One region of the Cnuibacter physcomitrellae genome, then DNA from elsewhere that is predicted to be linked to it. Evidence: riboswitches for the same ligand, from Rfam matches in the RefSeq annotation. Region 1 holds a riboswitch; the other holds the start of a gene.
What was found. Region 1 has a riboswitch for glycine ahead of gcvT (glycine cleavage system aminomethyltransferase GcvT). Riboswitches for the same ligand answer to the same signal wherever they lie in the genome.

Region 1 (10,434 bases):
GAGGCGTCGATCCCGAGGGTGTTCTTGATGCTGTTCGCCACGGCGTCGACCCAGCCCTGGTGGCCGCCGTCCGCGTTGTACGCGATCTGGAAGGTGCCCGACCACGGCGAGATGGCGTCGGCCTGGGCCCACAGCTTCTTCGCCTCGTCCGGGTTGTACTGCAGGACGTCAGCACCCTCGAGCGAGTCGCTCCAGCCGTCGATCACCGGCGAGGTGAAGTCGGAGGCCGGGGTACGGGTGTCCTGGAAGATGACCTGGGTGATCTCGGGACGGTTGATCGCCATCGAGATCGCCGCGCGGCGCAGCTTGCCCTCTTCGTCGTTGCCGAAGTGCGCGAGGCGCTCCGGGATCGTGAACGACTGGAAGATCGCGGCCGGCTGGTTGACCGCGCGGTCACCGAGGTCGGACTGGTAGGTGCCGAAGGCGCTGTCCGGGACGGCGTCGAGGACGTCGAGGTTGCCGCCGAGCAGGTCGGAGTACGCGGCGTCCTGCGTGGCGTAGAAGACGATGCTGAGCCCGCCGTTCTTCGCCTTGCGGCCTCCGTTGTACGACTCGTTCGGGACGAGGTCGATCTTCTCGTTGTGCTGCCAGGCGGTGTCGCTGGCGAGCTTGTAGGGACCGTTGCCGATCGGGTTCTGGCCGTACGCGTCCATGTCCTTGAAGGCGGACTCGGGCAGCGGGTAGAACGCCGAGTAGCCGAGGCGCAGCGGGAAGTCGGAGCGCGCCTCCTTCAGCGTGACCGTGAAGGTCTGGTCGTCGACGACGTTCAGGCCCGTGAGCGGGCTGTCCTCGTCGTAGCTGAAGCCCTCGATGTCCTCGAAGAAGTAGCTGTTCAGCTGGTTGTTCGACAGGAGCGCACCGTACTGCCAGGCGTCGACGAAGGAGTTCGCCGTGACGGGGCTGCCGTCGGAGAACGTCTCGCCGTCCTTGATCTTGATGGTGAAGGTCTTCGAGTCGTCGGTCGTGATGCTGTCGGCCAGATCGTTCTGGGGAGCACCGGTCGCGTCGTAGTACACCAGACCCGCGAAGATCGCGTCGAGGATCTTGCCACCGCCGGTCTCGTTGGTGTTGGTGGGGATCAGCGGGTTCTGAGGCTCGGAGCCGTTCGTGGTGATCACCGCGGACGAGCTGCCCGAGGAACTGTCGGATGAGCCGGTGGCGCATCCGGACAGGGCGAGAGCGCTCGCCGCGGCCAGCGCGATGACGCCGACCCCTATCCGTCGAATCTTCAATTTTCCTCCTGTGCAAGTGGGGGCATGGCGCAGCCCCGATCGGGGGCCGCAACCTAGAGAAGTACCCTAGGTGGGGGGTGCGCACAGATCAAATAGCGCCGGAGAAAGTTACAGAGACGAAACGAATTCCAGCAGAATGTTGTGGACCCTCCACAGCCGATGCGTGGATTCCGCGCCTCACGCAAGAAAAGTGAATCCATGACTCGAGCATCCCGATGGGCCCATCTCCGCAGGCGTCGGCTGTGGACGGAGATCGCCCTCGTGCTCGGGGTCTCGCTCGGCGCATCCGCGGTCTACTCGATCGTCCAGATCGTGCAGCGACTCACCGCCGAGACGCCGCTCTCAGGACAGACCGCCACCATCAACGGCTCCCTCAGCGACCGGCCCGTCTTCGACCTCGTCTATCAGCTCCTGGCGATCGGCTTCGACCTCGTGCCGGTCGCCCTCGCGCTCTACCTGCTGGCGATCTCGGGCGGGAGCCCGTTCCGGAGGCTGGGGTTCGACCTGCGGAGGCCGTGGAGCGATCTCGGTCGCGGCTGGCTCCTGGTCGCGGTGATCGGCGTGCCCGGCATCCTGCTCTACGTCGTCGGACGGCAGTTGGGCTTCACCGTCACCGTGGTGCCCTCGCCGCTCGACACCTATTGGTGGACCGTGCCCGTCCTCATCCTCGCGGCGCTGCGTGCCGCACTCCAGGAGGAGGTCATCGTCGTCGGGTACCTCTTCACGAGGCTGCGACAGCTGGGCTGGGGCGAGTGGCGCATCATCCTCGCGTCGGCGGTGCTGCGCGGAAGCTATCACCTCTACCAGGGCATCGGGCCGTTCTTCGGCAACGTCGTCATGGGAGTGGTCTTCGGATGGTGCTACCGCCGGTGGGGACGGGTCATGCCCCTCGTGGTGGCCCACTGGATCATCGACATCGTGTCGTTCGTGGGGTATCCGCTCGCCCTGCAGCTCTTCCCGGGCCTGTTCGGCTGACGTCTCCGCCGGGACGATCAGGCGGGCTACTCGGCCCGGCCCCGCCTGTTCGACACGACGAGCGCGGCGATGCCGCCGGCCACGACGACGGCGCCGCCGACGAAGCCGCCGATCATGAGCCAGTTCGGCGTCCCGCCCGAGCCCGTCGAGGAGGACGACGGCGCCGCGGCCGGCGTGTCGCTGAACAGCGGGGCGATCGTCGGCGTCGCGGTCGCCTGCGCCGTGACGTTGACGACGATCACCGCCGACGCGGTCCCCTTGTCGGACGAGGTGGAGATCGTGCAGAGGATGCCCGACGTGCCGATCGGGAAGGTCGCGCCCGGGTCGACGGGGGCCCCGACGATCGAGCAGCCGTCGACGGTCATCCCCGCGGGCGGGGACACGGTCCAGGTGACCGCGGCACCGTCGGGTGACGTGGCGGGCACGTCGATCGAGGCCGGGACGATGCCCGCGCCCGAGAAGTCGGCGCCGACCACCCGCGCTCCGCTGAAGTCCGTCCCCGCGAGGTTCGCGCCGGTGAAGACCGCGCCCTGGACGTCGCCGTCCACGAAGGAGGCGCCCGTGAGATCGGCGTTCGTGAAGTCGGCCTCCGCGAGCTTCTCGCCGCTCAGGTCGGCGCCGGCGCACTGCGCCGCCCCCGGGCCGTTGTCGACGGTCCGGGAGATCACGCACGACCCCTCGGAGTAGACGGGGTCGGCGTTCGCCGCCGTCGCGCCGATCAGCACCGGAGCGCCGATCGTCGCGAGAGCGGCGAGGGCGAGCAGGCTTCGTCGAGGCAGGCGCATGGGCTGCACGATATCAAACGGCGGCGGCGACTCCCCGCGCCCGTGCCGCGTCACTCGAACGCGTCGGGCGGCGGACAGGCGCAGAACAGGTTCCGGTCGCCGTACGCCTGATCGATCCGTCGGACCGGCGGCCAGTACTTGCCCCTGACCAGCGTCGGCACCGGATGCACCGCCGTCGTGCGGTCGTACGGCATCGACCAGTCGTCGACCGCGATCGACTCCGCCGTGTGGGGCGCGTGCCGCAGGGGGCTCGACTCGACCGGCCACTCCCCCGACGCGACGCGGACGATCTCGGCGCGGATCGCGAGCATCGCCTCCACGAACCGATCGAGCTCGGCGAGGTCCTCGCTCTCGGTCGGCTCCACCATGAGCGTCCCCGGGACGGGGAAGCTCATCGTCGGCGCGTGGAAGCCGTAGTCGATGAGGCGCTTGGCGACGTCGTCGACGGTCACCCCGGTCCGCTGGGTCAGCTCGCGCAGGTCGAGGATGCACTCGTGAGCGACGAGTCCCGCATCGCCGGTGTAGAGGACCGGGAACGCGTCGCGGAGGCGCGCGGCGAGGTAGTTCGCCGACAGCACGGCGGCCGCCGTCGCACGCTGGAGGCCGTCGGCCCCCATCATCCGGACGTACGCCCAGCTGATGGGCAGGATGCTCGGGCTGCCGTAGGGCGCCGCCGACACCGTCGGACCGCCGTGCACGACCGTGCCCAGCTCGAGCGAGGCGTGCTCGGCGTGCTGAGCGAACGCATGCCCCGGGAGGAATGGAGCCAGGTGAGCCTTCGCGGCGACCGGTCCGACGCCCGGACCTCCCCCGCCGTGGGGGATGCAGAACGTCTTGTGCAGGTTGAGGTGCGAGACGTCTCCGCCGAGGTCCCCGAACCGCGCAAAGCCCAGGAGGGCGTTGAGGTTCGCGCCGTCGATGTACACCTGACCGCCGGCGGCGTGGACGAGACGGCAGATCTCCGCGATGTCGTGCTCGTAGACGCCGTGGGTGGACGGGTAGGTCACCATGAGGGCGGCGAGCGCGTCGGCATGCTCCGCGATCCTGGCCCGCAGGTCGTCGAGGTCGACGTTGCCGAGGTCGTCGCAGGCCACCACGACCACGCGCATGCCCGCGAGCACCGCCGAGGCGGCGTTCGTGCCGTGAGCGCTCGACGGGATCAGACAGACCGTCCGGCCCTCGTCGCCGCGCGACCGGTGGTACTCCCGGATGGCGAGGAGCCCGGAGAGCTCACCCTGACTGCCCGCGTTCGGCTGAAGCGACACGGAGTCGTACCCGGTCACCTCGGCCAGCCAGCGCTCGAGCTGGTCGATCAGCTGCAGGTGGCCCGCGACGTCGCTCTCCGGAGCGAACGGATGGACGCCCGCGAACTCCGGCCATGTGATCGCCTCCATCTCCGTGGCGGCGTTGAGCTTCATCGTGCACGATCCGAGCGGGATCATGCCGCGGTCGAGCGCGTAGTCGGCGTCGGCGAGGCGCTTGAGGTAGCGCATCATGCTCGTCTCGGAGTGGTGGGACGCGAAGACCGGGTGCTCGAGGAACGCCGACGTCCGGGCGAGGGCGGCGGGAAGGCCGAGGCCCTCCGTCTCTCCCGCGGTCGCCGCGGTCGTCGGGTCGCCGGTGAGCACGCGCGCCACCGCCGCGACGTCGGCGGGTTCGGTCGTCTCGTCGAAGGACACCCCGACGGTCGACCCGTCGACCAGTCGGAGCAGGAGACCCGCGTCGTGGGCTCTGACCACGGCGTCCCGCGCATCCGGCACCCGGACGAGCACCGTGTCGAAGAAGGCGTCGTGCACGGTCGAGAGCCCGCCGGCCCGGACCAGCCCGGCGAATGCGCGGGCGTGGGAGGCGACACGAGCCGCGATCGCTCGCAGGCCCTCCGGGCCGTGGTAGACCGCGTACATGCTGGCCATGACGGCGAGGAGCACCTGCGCGGTGCAGATGTTCGATGTCGCCTTCTCGCGACGGATGTGCTGCTCACGGGTCTGCAGGCTGAGCCGATAGGCGGTCCGTCCCGTCGCATCCACGCTCACGCCGACCAGGCGCCCGGGCAGCTGCCGCTCGAGGCCGTCGCGCACGGCGAGGTACCCGGCGTGCGGGCCGCCGAATCCCATGGGCACGCCGAAGCGCTGGGACGTCCCGACGGCGATGTCGGCCCCGAGCTCGCCCGGAGGGGTGAGCAGCGTCATCGCCAGCAGGTCGGCGGCGACGACCGCGAGGCCGCCGCCCGCGTGCACGGCGGCGATCACCACAGAGGGATCGGCCACGCGGCCGGACGCTCCGGGATACTGGACCAGCGCTCCGAAGGCGTCGTGCAGCACCGGGGGCAGCTCGGCGCCGGACAGATCGGCCTCGACCACCTCGATGCCCACCGGCGCGGCCCGCGAGGCCAGGAGCGCGCGCGTCTGCGGCAGCGCATCCGCGTCGACGACGAAGACGTTCGAGCGCGACCTGCTGGCGCGGCGCGCGAGGAGCATGCCCTCGACGGCCGCGGTGCCCTCGTCGAGCATGGAGGCGTTGCCGGTGGCGAGGCCCGTGAGCTCGGAGACCATGGTCTGGAAGTTGATCAGGGCCTCGAGCCGGCCCTGCGAGATCTCGGGCTGGTACGGCGTGTACGCGGTGTACCAGCTGGGGTTCTCGAGCACGCACCGCGTGATCACCGCCGGCGTGACGGTGTCGTAGTAGCCGAGGCCGAGGAACGAGCGGTTCACCCGGTTCAGGGAGGCGAGGGCCCGCAGCTCGGCGAGGGCCTCGCGTTCCGAGGCGGGGACGGGCAGGGCGTCGAGCGACGAGGTCTGCTGGATCCCGGTCGGGATGGCGGCACGGACCAGCGCGTCGACGCTCTCGTAGCCGAGCGTCTCGAGCATGCGCGCCTGAGCTGCCGAGTCCGTTCCGATGTGGCGGGAGACGAAGCCGTCGGTCATGCGGTCAGCGTCCGATCAGGGCGGCGTACTCGGCCGCCGTCAGGAGCGCGGGCTGCTCGGCGAAGCGCACCTTGAGCAGCCAGCCCGCGCCGTAGGGATCGCCGTTCACGGTCTCGGGCGCGGCCTCGGCGTCGGCGTTCTTCTCGAGCACGGTCCCGTCCAGGGGCGAGAAGAGCTCGCCGACGGACTTGGTGGACTCGATCTCGCCGACCACGGCGCCGGAGCTCACGTCAGCTCCCTCGTCCGGGAGGTCGAGGTAGACGATGTCGCCGAGCTGCTGCGCGGCGTAGTCGGTGATCCCGATCGTGGCGGTGTCGCCGTCGATGCGGACCCACTCGTGCTCGGCGGTGTAGCCCAGGTCGTCGGGGAGTGCGTCGGTCATGTCAGTCCTTCTTCCGGCGGTAGAACGGGAGGGAGACGACCGTGACGGGGAGGCGGCTCCCCCTCAGGTCGACGTACAGGGTGGTGTCGGAGGCGGCGGACGCGGGGTCGACGTACGCCATGGCGATGGGGTGGCCGAGGGTCGGCGAGAGCGCGCCGCTCGTGATCTCGCCGATCGGATCCGTCGCGGACTCGTCGGGGAAGACCGCGTATCCCGCCCGGGGTGCTCGGCGCCCCTCCCCGACGAGACCGACCAGGCGGCGCTCATCCGGACCGAGGGGAGAGCGGGCGGCCTCGGCGCCCGGAGCCGTCGAGCTCGCGGCGACGACCCGCGCCAGGGCGGCCTGAGGCGGTCGGATGGAGGTGCCGAGCTCGTGCCCGTAGAGCGGCATGCCCGCCTCGAGGCGGAGCGTGTCGCGAGCGGCGAGGCCTGCGGCGACCAGCCCGAGGGGCTCTCCCGCATCGCGAAGAGCACGCCACAGCGCGGCGGCCTCGCTCGCGGGGATCGAGATCTCGAACCCGTCCTCGCCCGTGTAGCCCGTGCGGGCGAGGAGCACCGGTGTCGCGCCGAACGAGCCGGCGGCGATGCGGTAGTAGCCCAGGGAGCCGAGGTCGTCGACCTCGAGGCCCTGGGTCTCCGCGAGCACCTGCGCGGCTTGGGGCCCCTGGACGGCGATGAGGGCGCGGTCGTCCAGGTCGGTGACGATCACGTCGAGCCCCTCGACGCGCTCTCGGACGGAGCGGACGACGACGTCGTGGTTCGCGGCGTTGGCGATGACGAGCACCTCGTCGTCGGCGAGCCGGTAGACGACGACGTCGTCGAGGACGCCCCCGTCGTCGTCGAGCAGGAGGGAGTACTTCGCCCGGCCGGCCTCGAGGTCCTGGACGCGAGAGACGAGGGCGTGGTCCGCCGCCTCCGCCGCGGCCGGACCGGTCAGGGTGAACTGCGCCATGTGCGACAGGTCGAACAGGCCCGCCGCCTCACGGACGGCCCGGTGCTCGGCGAGGTCGCTGTCGAAGCGGACCGGCATCGACCAGCCGGCGAAGTCGACGAAGGAGGCGCCCGCCGCCTCGTGCTCGGCCTGGAGCGGGGAGGGTCGGGAGGGGGACGATTCGGGGGGCATGAGCTCTCCAGCGTGCGCGGAGCACGACGCCGACGGCGTCGCGCTGGTGGCGAAGAACTCCCCCTCTGTCATCGGGCCTGAGAGCTTCACCGCGTGAGCGGCTTTCACCATCGGCGAGCCCGCATCGGTGCGCGGACTGCTTTCCAGAGCGGCCTGGTCACAGCGGTACGAGGACCTGAGAGATTATCGGGGAGGATTGCTCCTTCGGTGCCGGCTCGAGCCGGCTCTCCCGCTGTGACGTGTGGGCCCGTTGTTCGATTGTGGTTGCGAGTCTAGCCGGGTCGGGCCTCGGCGGTCGAGGGCTCGCCGGAGGCCGCGGCCTCGCGGCCGTCGAGCCGCGCGAGCTCCTGCTCGGCGGCGCGCCCGTCCGGCCCCGGCGCCGCCGCCGCGAGCGCCAGCTCCGCGCGTGCCTCCTCGGGCCTGCCGACGAGCATCAGCATCCGGCCGGCGAAGAGCCGGAGTCGCGCCGAGCAGGCGGGTTCGCCGATCCGGGTGAACTCGTCGGCGGACACCCGTGCCGCTTCGATCGCCGCGTCCTCGTCGCCCAGGTCGTCGAGCACGCGGGCTCTGGCCTCGAGGGTGCGGGCCCGGAGCGCTCGGTCCGTCACCGCGGCGCGGACGGTCGCGACCGCGTCGATCTCCTGCAGGGCGTGCCTGTCACCGAGTGCCGCGAGCGCCCGTGCCGCACGCAGCCGCAGCTCGACGAGCTCGTCGGGGTCGCCGAGCCGGATCGCCGACGCCCGTGCCGCATCGAGGAGGTCGACGGCCTCCTCGCTCCCCTGGTCGGCGAGCAGCTCGCCGAGGGTCAGCTCCAGCTCGAGGCGGCGGCGGCGCATCCGTTCTCGTTCGACCGGGGAGGGACCGGCCGCAGTGGCGGTCGCATCGGCGATCGCGGAGGCGAACGCGTCCGTGTCCGCGTCCGTACCCGCGTTCGCGGAGGTGGCGTCCGTTGCGTCGTCGACGGCGGCGAAGTGCTCGAGGGCGACACTCCAGGCACAGTAGGCGGCTGCGTCGTCATCGTCGTCGCGGCACGCCCGGCCCAGGAGCCAGAGGACCTCCGCCGTGCTCGGACCGTGCTCGCTGCGTGCGGCGTGCTCCAGCACCCCCTCGAGCTCCGCGCGGGCCTCGTCGCCCCGCCCCGCGAGCACGAGAGCGGAGGCCAGCTCGAAGCGGGCCGCCAGGGCGTCCGGCCGGCCGATCGTCACGGCGATCCGCGCGGCCGTCCTCCGCGCCTCGACCGCACCGTCGAGCTGGCCCGCGTCCGTCAGGAGGGCGGCCAGGAGCCCGCAGGTGTCGATCATGCCGTCGTGGTCCCCGAGCTCCGTGTGGACCGCGAGCGCCCGGTCGGCCTCCGCCACCCCGTCGTCCGCTGAGCCCAGCGCGAGATGGGCGTGCGAGCGGTGCAGGTGGGCGGCGGCCCGGATCCCGCGGTCTATCCGCTCGACGAGCACGTCGCCGAGAAGGGTGAGGGCACCCCGGTGGTCCCCTGCGGCACCCCTCGCGCGGGCACGCAGCAGCAGCGCTCTCGCCCGCAGCTGCTGAGAGGGGTGCGCCGTCGACGCCCTCGTGACCGCCTCGCCCAGGAGCCGGTCTGCCTCGCGCCACCGCCCCCTCTTCAGCTCCACGCCCCCGTACGCGAGGAGGAGGCGCGCCAGGACGGGGTCTGCGAGACCGAGACCGCGGGAGCGCTCGAGGGAGTCGGCGAAGCGCTGGAGCGCATCCGGGGCATCACCGCCGAACAGGAGCAGCCCGAGCTGCAGGTCGAGCTCCGCCTCATCGTCGAGGTCGTCGACGACGAGGCACTCGAGTCGACGCTCCAGTTCCTCCTCTGCCGCCCGCAGCGCGCCCTGGTCGACCAGGAGCCTCACCCTGAGCTCGAGCAGGGTCGCCCGCTCGTCGCGGTCGGCGCACAGCAGTCCCTCGTCGATGAGCCGGCGGGCCTCATCGGCCCGTCCCGCGGATGCGTGCTCACGTGCGGCGGTCAGCGAGGCCAGCGTGTCGGGCAGCACGTCCTCGTCCCGGCGGGCAGCGCCGGATCCCCTGGGCAGTGCCGCACGGGTCGCGATGACCGTACGCGGTCCGTGTCCGGTCGCTCGATCGCGTTCGACCCGCGCCACGCTCGCGGTCACCCCGTCGCGAGAGTCGAAACGCCCGGCGAGATCACGGGCTCGTGCCCAGACCGCCCGCCCGAGCGTGGCGGTCGTCCAGGCGCCCACGCGGGGGCCGATCAGCGCCGAGAACGCGGGATGCTCGGCGAACGGCACGGCGGCGGAACCTCGCCCCGCGCGGGTGAGCGCGTCGAGCAGCCCGCCCAGGCCGACGAGGAGGTCGACGACCTGCTCCGTCGACCGCTCGTGCCGGGCCAGTCGCTGCACCGCCGAGACGGCGAGCGCGAGGCCGTCCTCGAGGTCCGAGACGACGGCGCTCAGGCCGATCCGAGCTCCCAGGATCGACAGGCCGCCGGTCGTCGACGATCGGCCGAGCTCGTCGGACAGCTGCAACGCGGTGGTCGTCCTCCCCTGACGCACCAGCGGGAGCAGCAGGGCCGCGGCGGCAGCCTCGGGTTCGGTCGGGCAGCCGTCGTCGTCCAGCCGGAGCGCCTCGAGCTCGGCGACGGCAGCTGCCTCCCGGCCCGCGACGAGGTGACGACGCAGCTCCACGGCGTGCGCGCATCCTCGGCAGCAGACCCCCGGTCGGCCCTCGACCGAGCGGAGGAAGCGTTCACGAGCCGCTCCGTCGCCTCCGCCGGAGCGGAGCGACCACTCGTAGCGGGCCAGGAAGCACGGGGCGAGGTCGGCACCGGCCGCCGAGTAGACGTCGACCATCTCGTCGAGGGTGCGCTGGATCGTCGCCGCGCTGACACGGTGGCTCGCCGCGAGGGCTCTCGTGATCGTCGCGTAATCCCAGAGCAGGTCGAGCTCGTCGACGCTCGTGGGGAAGCACAGTGGATCGGCGCGATGGAGCGTGAGGCACCGCCCGAAGCTCTCGAGACGGAGGCTGTCGTCGCGGGCGA
Region 2 (10,434 bases), 640 kb from region 1:
CTGCTCGACTCCGGAGACGTGCGAGTGCACGTCGAGGAGGTCTTCCCGCTCGACCGGGCCGCGGACGCGCACCGGGCGATCGAGTCGGGTCACACGCGCGGCAAGGTCGTGTTGCAGGTCGGCGCCCTGCCCCTCTAGGGGCGGGCTGCGGCCGTCCCGGGGCTTCGCGCCGCTCGCGCCGCCGCGGGCCGCTCGCGCCGCCGCCGTGGGCCGCTCGCCGCCGGCCTGGTGCGGGTTGCGCCCGCTCCGAGCGGGGAGGACGGCGTGAGCGCAGTCGTTCGTGCTCGCGGCGGGCGGAACCCGCGGAGCTCAGGCGCTCGCGGCGTCTCCGCGGCCTCCGCGCTGACCGCGATGCCCCCGCCGCTCGCGCTGCCCGTGCCGCGCGGGCTGCCCGTGCCGCTCGGACGGCCGGGTCAGAGCGGGCGCTCCATCACGAAGTCGCTCTCCAGGGTGGAGCCGAGCCGGAAGGTCTTGCGGCCGACCCGCTCGAACCCCGACTTCTCGTAGAAGCGCACCGCGCGGGCGTTCCGGTCGTTCACCCCGAGCCAGACGCCCTTCGCGGTCGTGTCGAGGGCGGCGGCGATCGTCGCGTCGACGAGCCGCCGGGACACCCCGGCCCCGTGGTACTGCTCGCGTACGTACACCTTGCTCAGCTCGATCGTGGGTCGCAGGCGCAGCGCGGACGCGACATCCGCATCCGACGGATCACCCTCGACGAGCATCGTGTAGCCCGCGAACTCGGAGCGATCGGCCTCCCCCTCGGCGACCGTGATGACCCTGGCCGGGTCGGCGAGGTACTCGGCGAAGCGCTCCTCCGTGAGGTTCGCGGCGATGAAGTCGGCGATGTCGGCGGGGTCGGATCCGGGCGGGCAGGCCAGCGGGAACGTGGCGGCCGCCACCCTCGCCAGAGCCGCTGAATCGTTCGCCACCGCACGCCTGACCTCGACCACCTCTCCACCCTAGCGGCGCGCATCCGACCCCTCGTCACGCCGGACGGCGGAGTAAGCTGAGAGCGCTGACGACCTGCCGCGGGAGATCCTTCTCCCGAGAAGGTGCCGTAGGAGCAAACCCTCCCCGGGAATCTCTCAGGCCCCACACCGCGGCGGCGAGGCGACTCTGGAGAACAGCGGCGTTCGACACGGCGCTTACCGAAGGTGGAAGGAGCCCCCGGGCTCCGGGGCTCTCAGGTCACAGGACAGAGCGGGGAGGCGACGACGCCCGGCCACACCGGGCCCGATCAAGGAGCCTCCGTGACCATCAGCGCGTTCGACCTCTTCTCGATCGGCATCGGCCCCTCGAGCTCGCACACCGTCGGGCCCTGGCGGGCCGCGGCGCGCTTCTCGGCCCTCCTCGCCGAGGAGGAGCTGCTGTCGCGCGTGGCGCGCATCCGCGTGGAGCTGTTCGGCTCGCTCGCGGCCACGGGGCGCGGTCACGGGACGCTGCCCGCGGTGATGCTCGGGCTCGAGGGGCACGACGTCGAGACGATCGATCCCGACGAGAAGGACGACCGGGTCGCTCGCTGGCGGGCGTCGGGGCGGATCCGGCTCGCCGGCGGGCCGACGCTCCCGCTGGCGGAGGGCGACATCGTCCTCACGCACCGGATGCTCCCGGAGCATCCGAACGCGCTCACGCTCACGGCGCTCGACGCGTCGGGCGAGATGCTCGCCTCGCGCACGTACTACTCCGTCGGCGGCGGCTTCGTGGTCGAGGACGGTGCGGCGCCGCTGCGGGGCGTGACGTCCGGTAGCACGGGCGTCGGGTTCCACTCGGCCGCGGAGTTGCTCGATCGCGCGTCGGAGGACGCCGACGGGATCGCCGGGGTCATGATGGGCGTCGAGGTCGCGGGCGGGCGCACCGCCTCCGCTGTGCGAGCGCGACTGCTGGCGATCCGCGACGCGATGCGCGGCTCGGCCGAGCGTGGCATGACCCGATCGGGGACGCTGCCCGGAGGGCTCGAGGTGCGCCGCCGAGCCGCCGAGTGGTTCGCCCGGCTGCGGGAGGAGGATCCCGGACGCGATCCGGCCTTCGCCCTCGACTGGGTCGACCTCGTCGCCCTGGCCGTCAACGAGGAGAACGCCTCCGGCGGACGGGTCGTCACCGCCCCCACCAACGGCGCCGCGGGCATCATCCCCGCGGTGCTCGACTACGCGCTCCACTACACGCCGGCGGGCCTCGCCTCGCCCGACGATGCGGCCGTCCGCTTCCTGCTCACCGCGGCCGCCATCGGCTCGATCATCAAGGAGTGCGCGTCGATCTCGGGCGCCGAGGTCGGCTGTCAGGGCGAGGTCGGATCGGCCGCGTCCATGGCGGCGGCGGGTCTCGCCGCCGTGCTCGGGGGCACGCCCGCGCAGGTCGAGAACGCGGCCGAGATCGCCATGGAGCACAGCCTCGGGCTCACCTGCGACCCCATCGGCGGACTCGTGCAGATCCCGTGCATCGAGCGCAACGCCATCTCGGCGGGCAAGGCCGTCAACGCCGCGCGCATGGCCCTGCGCGGCGACGGCGCCCACCACGTGTCGCTCGACCAGGTGATCGAGACCATGCGCCTCACCGGCGCGGACATGCACTCGAAGTACAAGGAGACCGCCCGCGGCGGCCTCGCCCTCACCGTCGGCGTCCACGTCGTCGAGTGCTGACCCCCTCCGCGGCCCGCGGGCGCGGTCCGCGGGCGCGAGTGCCGATCTGACACTCGTGGCGGCCTCGCGCTGGCGGAGGCCACCACAACTGTCATATCCGCGGCCTGAGTGGCACCCCCTGCGCTCTCTCGCACGAGAGCAGCAACGGATCTGGCACGCGTGGTGACCTCCCGCCCGACGACCCCACCACAACTGCCAGATCCAACAGCCCGATCCCACGCGGCCACCTCTCGACGCGCCTCACCAGGGCAGGCCATGGATCTGACACTCGTGGCGACCTCACACTCAAGGAGGCCACCACTACTGTCAGATCAGCGGCCCGGCTGGCGCCGCCTGCGCCCTGACCGACTAGGGCACGGATATGACACTGGTGGCGACCTTGCGCTCAAAGAGGCCACCACGACTGTCAGATCCACTGTCCGACTGGCGCCGCGTGCGCCCTCTCGGACGATGGCAGCTCACGAATCTGACACTCGTGGCGACCTACCGCCCCGTGAACCCGCCACAACTGCCAGATCCACGAAGTCGCTCCGGCCCGACCACCCCAGGACGCACTCCCCCACCAGGGCAGCCCACGGATCTGACACTCGTGACGACTCCCGGCCCATGAACCCACCACAACTGCCAAAGCCACGAAGGCGGGCCAGCCGATCACCTCACGACGCGCTCCCCCACCAGCTAAGCCCACGGATCTGACACTCGTGACGACCTCCCGGCCCATGAACCCACCACAACTGTCAGATCTAAGAGGCCGGCCCAGCCGATCACCTCACGATGCGCTTCCCACCAGCGCAGGCCACGGATCTGACACTCGTGGCGACGTCCCCGCCCATGAACCCACCACAACTGTCAGATCCGCCAGCCCGGTAACCTCGCGACACCCACCCTCACCAGAACACCCCACCGATCTGACACTCGTGGCGACCTGCCGACCGATGGACCCACCACGACTGTCAGATTTACTCGCCCCCATGGCGCCCGGCCACCTCACTCGTGGCGACCTTCCGAGACCCGGCGCAGGGCGGGGGTGGTCAGCGGGGCGGGAGGCGGAGGGTGGGGAGAGGGCAGCCGCGGCGGCGGAGGTGCAGGGCGAGCTGGGCGAGGAGGTCGCGAGGGCTCGGGGTGAGGTCGGCGGTCGTGACACGGAGGGCGATCCAGTCGAGCGACTCGAGCTCGCGGTAGCGGGCGACGTCACGGAACCACTGACGGCGGTCGGTGCGGTGGTGGTCGCCCTCGTACTCGATCGCCACCCGGTACCGGGGATAGGAGAGGTCGGCCTTCGCCACGATGAAGCCCTCGGCCGACTGGACGTACCCGTTCACGACCGGCTCGGGGAACCCGGCATCGACGATGGCGAGCCGCAGCGCGGTCTCGCGGGGCGAGTCGACACCGGGACGCGCCTCGGCGAGCGCACGGGCGAGCCGTGCAGCCTGGGGATGCGGATGCGCGGCGATGGACTCCGACAGGTCGGCGGCGGTGCGCGTGCTCAGCAGGTGGTCGACGACGCTCACGAGCTGCACCCGGTCGAGGTCGGGTGCGGAGTCGCAGATCGTGCGTCCGGGAGTGCTGACCCAGAGGCCCGCGGGTACCCGCACGCGCTCGACCGCGCGCGACTGATGCCCGACGACACCGCGGATGCGCGGGGCGCGGACCGGTGCAGGCACCGTCACGTGCAGGTCGTCGCCGTCGGAGGCGGGCATCGGCAACCCCCAGAGGAGCGCCGCGGTACGGTGGCTGAAGCACGCACCCTCGGGGAGGACCGTCGAGAGCGCGACACAGCGCATCAGCAGGTCGTCGGCGAGTGCGGCCGGCACACGGACGTCGCGGTGGGGCGCCGCGAGATCGGAAGCGCGGAGCCGGCTGCGCGACAACCCCGACGTCGAGGCGCGGAACGGCCGGGCGGCGAGCCGCCGAGGGAGGGCGAGGTACCGGGTCATGAGCCCATGGTCGACGACCGGTGGTGTCCTCGGGTGGTGGTGAGCGCATCCGTGGACCGGGCCGGCCGACGTGCGGCTTGTGCAGGACAAGTGCCCAACACGGATGTGACAGCACTCCGAGAACGGGAAAGGGCCCGGCTCCCGGAGGATTCGAGCCCTTTCGGCGCGAGTGCGCGAGTGGCGCGTGCGTCAGATCGCGTTGACGTCGAGCGGGATGCCCGGGCCGAACGTGGTCGAGACCGCGCCCTTCTGGATGTAGCGGCCCTTGGCGGCGCTCGGCTTCTGGCGGAGGATCTCCTCCAGCGCGGCCTTCATGTTCTCGTCGAGCTGCTCCTGCGAGAAGCCCGCCTTGCCGACCACGAAGTGGACGTTGGCGTGCTTGTCGACGCGGAACTCGATCTTGCCGCCCTTGATGTCCTCGACCGCCTTCGCGACGTTCGGGGTGACGGTGCCGGTCTTCGGGTTGGGCATGAGGCCGCGGGGGCCGAGCACCTTTCCGAGACGACCGACCTTGCCCATGAGCTCGGGGGTCGAGACGGCGGCGTCGAACGAGGTGTACCCGCCCGCGACCTTCTCGATGAGCTCGTCGCCGCCGACCTCGTCGGCGCCCGCGGCGATCGCGGCCTCAGCGGCCGGGCCGGTCGCGAACACGATGACGCGCGCGGTCTTGCCGGTGCCGTGGGGCAGGATGACGGTGCCGCGCACCATCTGGTCCGCCTTGCGGGGGTCGACGCCGAGCTTCAGCGCGACCTCGACGGTGCTGTCGAACTTCTTGGAGCCGGTCTCGCGAGCGAGCTCGACGGCCTCGGTGGGCGTGTAGTACTTGCCGGCTTCGATCTTCTCGGCCGCGGCGCGGTAGGCCTTCGACTTCTGTGCCATGTCAGCCTCCTCCTTATGCCTCGACCGTGATGCCCATGGAACGGGCGGTACCGGCGATGATCTTCTCTGCGGCCTCGATGTCGTTCGCGTTGAGGTCGACCTGCTTCTGCTCGGCGATGGCGCGGACCTGCTCACGGGTGAGCTTCGCGACCTTCACCGTGTGCGGGGTCGACGACCCCTTCTGCACGCCCGCGGCCTTCTTGATGAGCTCGGCGGCCGGCGGGGTCTTGAGGATGAACGTGAACGAACGGTCCTCGTAGACGGTGATCTCGACCGGGATGACGTTGCCGCGCTGCGACTCGGTCGCGGCGTTGTACGCCTTGCAGAACTCCATGATGTTGACGCCGTGCTGACCCAGCGCCGGGCCGATGGGCGGGGCGGGGTTGGCGGCGCCGGCCTGGATCTGAAGCTTGATCAGACCTGTGACCTTCTTCTTCGGTGCCATGTTCTCTTCTCTCTTCGAGCCGCCCGGATGGACAGCGCTCCCGACGCAGGGCTGATCCCTGAATCGGTGTGTGGGGCACGTCGCCTGAAAGGCAACCGCACTAGCTTACCAAACGGAAGCGGACCCGCACCCGAAGGTGGGGGTCCGCATCCGGTTGGCAGTGCGACCGAGCCGATGACGTGTCTCGTCAAGCCGTTGCCGGGCTGGGCCGCGACCGCGTCGTGGTCCAGCACGGACGACCCGCGCCGCAGAGGCGGCGGCGCGGCAGAAAGGTCAGAGCTTCGTGACCTGGTCGAACGACAGCTCGACGGGGGTCTCGCGCTCGAAGAGGGAGACGAGGACCGTGAGCTTGCCGCTCTCGGGCTTGATCTCGCTGATCGAGCCGGGCAGGCCCGCGAACGAGCCCTCCTTGATGGTGATGGTCTCGCCGATCTCGAAGTCGACCTCGGCAGGAAGCGAGCGCGCCACGGCCTTGCCGCCCTTGGCGGCTCCGCCCTTCGCGGCAGCCGGAGCCTCGGGCACCTCGACCAGGCTCTTCAGCATGTTGAACGCCTCGTCGAAGCGCAGCGGCGTGGGGTTGTGGGCGTTGCCCACGAAGCCCGTCACGCCGGGCGTGTGGCGCACGACCGACCAGCTGTCCTCGTTGAGGAACATGCGCACGAGCACGTAACCCGGGATGCGCACGCGGGTGACGAGCTTGCGCTGGCCGTTCTTGATCTCGACGACGTCCTCCATCGGGACCTCGACCTGGAAGATGAAGTCCTCCATGCCCATCGAGACCTTGCGGCTCTCGATGTTCGACTTCACACGCTTCTCGAACCCGGCGTAGGAGTGGATGACGTACCACTTGCCCGGGAGGGCGCGGAGCTCCTTGCGGAACGCGTCGTACGGGTCGACCTCCGCCTCGGCCTCGTCGGCGTCGAGGGGCTCGTTCGCCTTGTCTGCGTCGGGGTCCTCGATCACGTCGAGCACGGCGGCGGCCTCATCGAAGTCGTCGATGGTGAGCGCCTCGTCGATGACGGCGTCGGCCTCGGGGTCGGCGGGCGCGTCGATCGCGTCGAGCAGCGCGTCGAGGTCGGCGGGAGCGCCGGCCTGGTCGGGCTTGGGGTCAGACACGGGATGGATTCCTTCTTCTGGGGGTGTCGGCGTTCGTCGGCCGGGAGGTGAGCCCGCGGCCGCTATGAACCGCTCGCGTCTCCGAAGACGAGGAGGGCGAGCCATCCGAACAGCTGGTCGAGGCCGACCACGATGGCCATCACGATGACCACGAAGACCAGCACGACGAGCGAGTAGTTGATCAGCTCGCGCCTGGTCGGCGTGACGACCTTCCGGAGCTCGGTGAAGACCTGCTTGATGAAGAGCACGATCCGCGCGAACGGGTTGCGCCGAGCGGCGCGCTCCTTCTTCGCATTCTCGACGACGTCCTCGGAGGGCTCGTCGATCACTTTTCGTGCCACGGGATCGTACCTTTCACAAAGCCGGCGCAGGGCGGACAGGACTCGAACCTGCAACCTGCGGTTTTGGAGACCGCTGCTCTACCACTTGAGCCACCGCCCTATGGATCGCGAATCACACGGCTTCGCTACACTCACTTCACAGAGGACGTGCCCTATCGACGGGCATAGAAAAGCTTGGCGGATTCGACCACCGTGAGACAGTGTAGGTCACATCCCAGGACACCGCAAAGGACGAGGGGGCTCACACGATGCGCGGTCACCCCTTTCGGATCGGGTTCCTGGCCACGCTGGGCGGCCTGCTCGCCATAGCCCTCGGCTTCGCCTTCACGCAGCTGTCGACCGTGATGATCTGCATCCTGGCCTCGCTGTTCCTGGCCCTCGGCCTCGATCCGCTCGTCCGATGGCTGGAGCGCAGGCGCATCCCCCGGGGCTGGGCGATCGTCATCACGTTCGTGCTCGTCATCGCCTTCGCGGTCGGCGTCTTCTTCCTCATCATCCCCGCCGTGGTCGACCAGACCAGCCAGCTGGTGGCGAACATCCCGCAGTTCGCGCGGACCATCACGCAGCAGGAGTGGTTCACGCGGCTCACGGGCGGCTCGGTCGACACCAAGGCGCTGGTGGCGAACCTCGAGAGCTTCCTGTCGGATCCGAGCAACATCGCCACCATCAGCGGCGGGGTGCTCAAGGTGGGCATCGCCATCGTGAACGGGCTCTCCGGAGGCCTCCTGGTGGTGATCCTCACGCTGTTCTTCCTCGGCTCGCTGGATCAGGTCAAGCGCAGCCTGTACGTGCTCGTCCCCGCCTCGCGCCGCGAGGGGGTCGAGTCGATCTCGGAGCAGATCGTCCGCTCGATCGGCAAGTACGTGAGCGGGCAGGTGATCCTCGCGGGGACGAACGGTGTGTTCGGCTTCATCGCGATGCTCATCGCCGGCGTCCCCTACGCAGGAGCGCTGGCGGTGATGGCGTTCCTGCTCGCGCTCATCCCGCTGATCGGCACGGTGATCAGCGCGATCATCATCACCATCGTCGCGCTGACGGTGAGCCCGGCGGCGGCGATCGGCATCGGCATCTACTACCTCGTGTACATGCAGGTCGAGGCCTACGTCTTCAGCCCGCGGATCATGAGCAAGGCGGTGGACGTGCCGGGCCTCCTGGTCGTGATCGGCGCGCTCGTGGGCGGGACGCTCCTCGGGGTGTTGGGCGCCCTCATCGCCGTGCCCGTCGTGGCGTCGGTGCTCATCGTGGTCAAGCAGGTCGTCGTGCCGAGGCAGCAGCAGCTGTGAGCGACATCTCGACCCCCGCCTTGGTCGCCAGCGGCATCGCGCTGCTCACCATCACCAACCCGATCGGCAGCCTGCCGATCTTCCTCAACCTCACCAAGGACCTCCCGGCGCAGCGGCAGCGCCGCATCGGGATCTGGGTCGGCGTCGCCGTGTTCGCGGTGCTCGTGGTGTCGCTGTTCGCCGGGAAGTACATCCTGCAGGCCTTCGGCATCGACATCACCTCGTTCCGCATCGCGGGCAACCTCCTCGTCGCCAGCATCGGGTGGGCGATGCTCACCGCCAAGCAGAACATCGTCACGACGGATGCGTCCTCCTCCCCCGTCGTCGTGCCGCTCGCGATTCCGATCATCGCCGGACCCGGGGCGATCAGCCTGATCATCACGTTCTCCGAGTCCTACTCGAGCCTCGTCGACCTGCTGATGGGGGTGGTCATGATCCTCGTGGTCTCACTCGCCATCGCGGTGGTGCTGTACTTCTCGCCCGAGGTCACGAAGGTCGTGAAGCCGACGGCGATGAGCATCGTCACCCGCGTGTTCGGGCTGCTGCTGCTCTCGATCGCGATCCAGTCGATCCTCTCCGCCCTCGGCGATGCGTTCCCCGTCCTCACCGGGACGCCCGCGGCCTCCTGATCCGACCTCGTCGCGAGCTCGGTGCCGTGATCGCAGCCGCGCCCGCATCCGCAGCCTGGCGCACAGCATCCGCTCGCTAGGGTGGAGGCGTGACCGAGCACTCCAGGATCTCCCACCGCATCGCCTCCATCGCCGAGTCGGCGACCCTCAAGGTCGACGCGAAGGCGAAGTCGCTCCAGGCCGCCGGACGCCCCGTGATCAGCTTCGCGGCGGGCGAGCCCGACTTCCCGACGCCTCCGCACATCGTGGAGGCCGCGGCGGAGGCCGTGCACGATCCGAAGAACCACCGCTACACGCCGGCCGCCGGGCTCCCCGAGCTGCGCGAGGCGATCGCCGCGAAGACGCTGCGCGACTCGGGCCTCGAGGTCTCCCCCGCGCAGATCATCGTGACCAACGGCGGCAAGCAGGCGGTCTACCAGTCGTTCGCGACCCTGCTCGACCCGGGCGACGAGGTCCTGGTGCCCACCCCCTACTGGACCACGTACCCCGAGGCCATCCGCCTCGCCGGCGGCGTGCCCGTCGACGTGTTCGCGGGCGCCGACCAGGGGTACCTGGTCACGGTCGAGCAGCTCGAGGCGGCGCGCACCGAGCGCACCAAGGTGCTGCTGTTCGTCTCGCCCTCGAACCCGACCGGTGCCGTCTACTCCCCCGAGCAGACCGCGGAGATCGGCGCCTGGGCCGAGGAGCACGGGCTCTGGGTCATCACCGACGAGATCTACCAGAACCTCGTCTACGACGGCGTGCGCGCGGTGTCGATCGTCGAGGCGGTCCCCGCGCTCGCCGACCGCACCATCCTGGTGAACGGCGTGGCCAAGACCTACGCCATGACCGGATGGCGGGTGGGCTGGATGGTCGGCCCCGCCGACGCGATCAAGGGCGCCGCGAACCTGCAGTCGCACCTGTCGTCGAACGTGTCGAACGTGTCGCAGCGGGCGGCCATCGCCGCGCTGAACGGCCCCCAGGACACGGTCGAGACGATGCGTCAGACGTACGCGCGGCGTCGCGACGAGATCGTCGCGGGCCTCAACGCGATCGACGGGGTCGTCACCCCCACGCCGCAGGGCGCCTTCTACGTGTACCCCGACGTGTCGGGCCTGCTCGGGCGCACCTGGGGCGGCGTGACCCCGACGACCTCGTTGGAGCTGGCCGACCTCATCCTCGACCAGGC

Region 2: another riboswitch for glycine. It lies ahead of IEX69_RS07095 (L-serine ammonia-lyase); the one in region 1 lies ahead of gcvT (glycine cleavage system aminomethyltransferase GcvT).

Annotation. Positions count from the first base shown of each region.
Region 1 covers NZ_BMHD01000001.1:882,696-893,129, forward strand. Annotated here, with positions in the region: gene IEX69_RS04195 (peptide ABC transporter substrate-binding protein) at 1-1,232, opposite strand, end outside; gene IEX69_RS04200 (CPBP family intramembrane glutamic endopeptidase) at 1,431-2,207, shown strand; gene IEX69_RS04205 (pentapeptide repeat-containing protein) at 2,234-2,992, opposite strand; gene gcvP (aminomethyl-transferring glycine dehydrogenase) at 3,043-5,916, opposite strand; gene gcvH (glycine cleavage system protein GcvH) at 5,921-6,298, opposite strand; gene gcvT (glycine cleavage system aminomethyltransferase GcvT) at 6,300-7,421, opposite strand; glycine riboswitch at 7,477-7,574, opposite strand; glycine riboswitch at 7,575-7,663, opposite strand; gene IEX69_RS04225 (tetratricopeptide repeat protein) at 7,694-10,434, opposite strand, start outside.
Region 2 covers NZ_BMHD01000001.1:1,519,169-1,529,602, forward strand. Annotated here, with positions in the region: gene IEX69_RS07085 (NADP-dependent oxidoreductase) at 1-138, shown strand, start outside; gene IEX69_RS07090 (GNAT family N-acetyltransferase) at 414-950, opposite strand; glycine riboswitch at 1,020-1,110, shown strand; gene IEX69_RS07095 (L-serine ammonia-lyase) at 1,251-2,636, shown strand; gene IEX69_RS07100 (hypothetical protein) at 3,668-4,573, opposite strand; gene rplA (50S ribosomal protein L1) at 4,763-5,452, opposite strand; gene rplK (50S ribosomal protein L11) at 5,466-5,897, opposite strand; gene nusG (transcription termination/antitermination protein NusG) at 6,171-7,118, opposite strand; gene secE (preprotein translocase subunit SecE) at 7,076-7,354, opposite strand; tRNA gene IEX69_RS07125 (tRNA-Trp) at 7,382-7,454, opposite strand; gene IEX69_RS07130 (AI-2E family transporter) at 7,603-8,637, shown strand; gene IEX69_RS07135 (MarC family protein) at 8,634-9,266, shown strand; gene IEX69_RS07140 (pyridoxal phosphate-dependent aminotransferase) at 9,356-10,434, shown strand, end outside.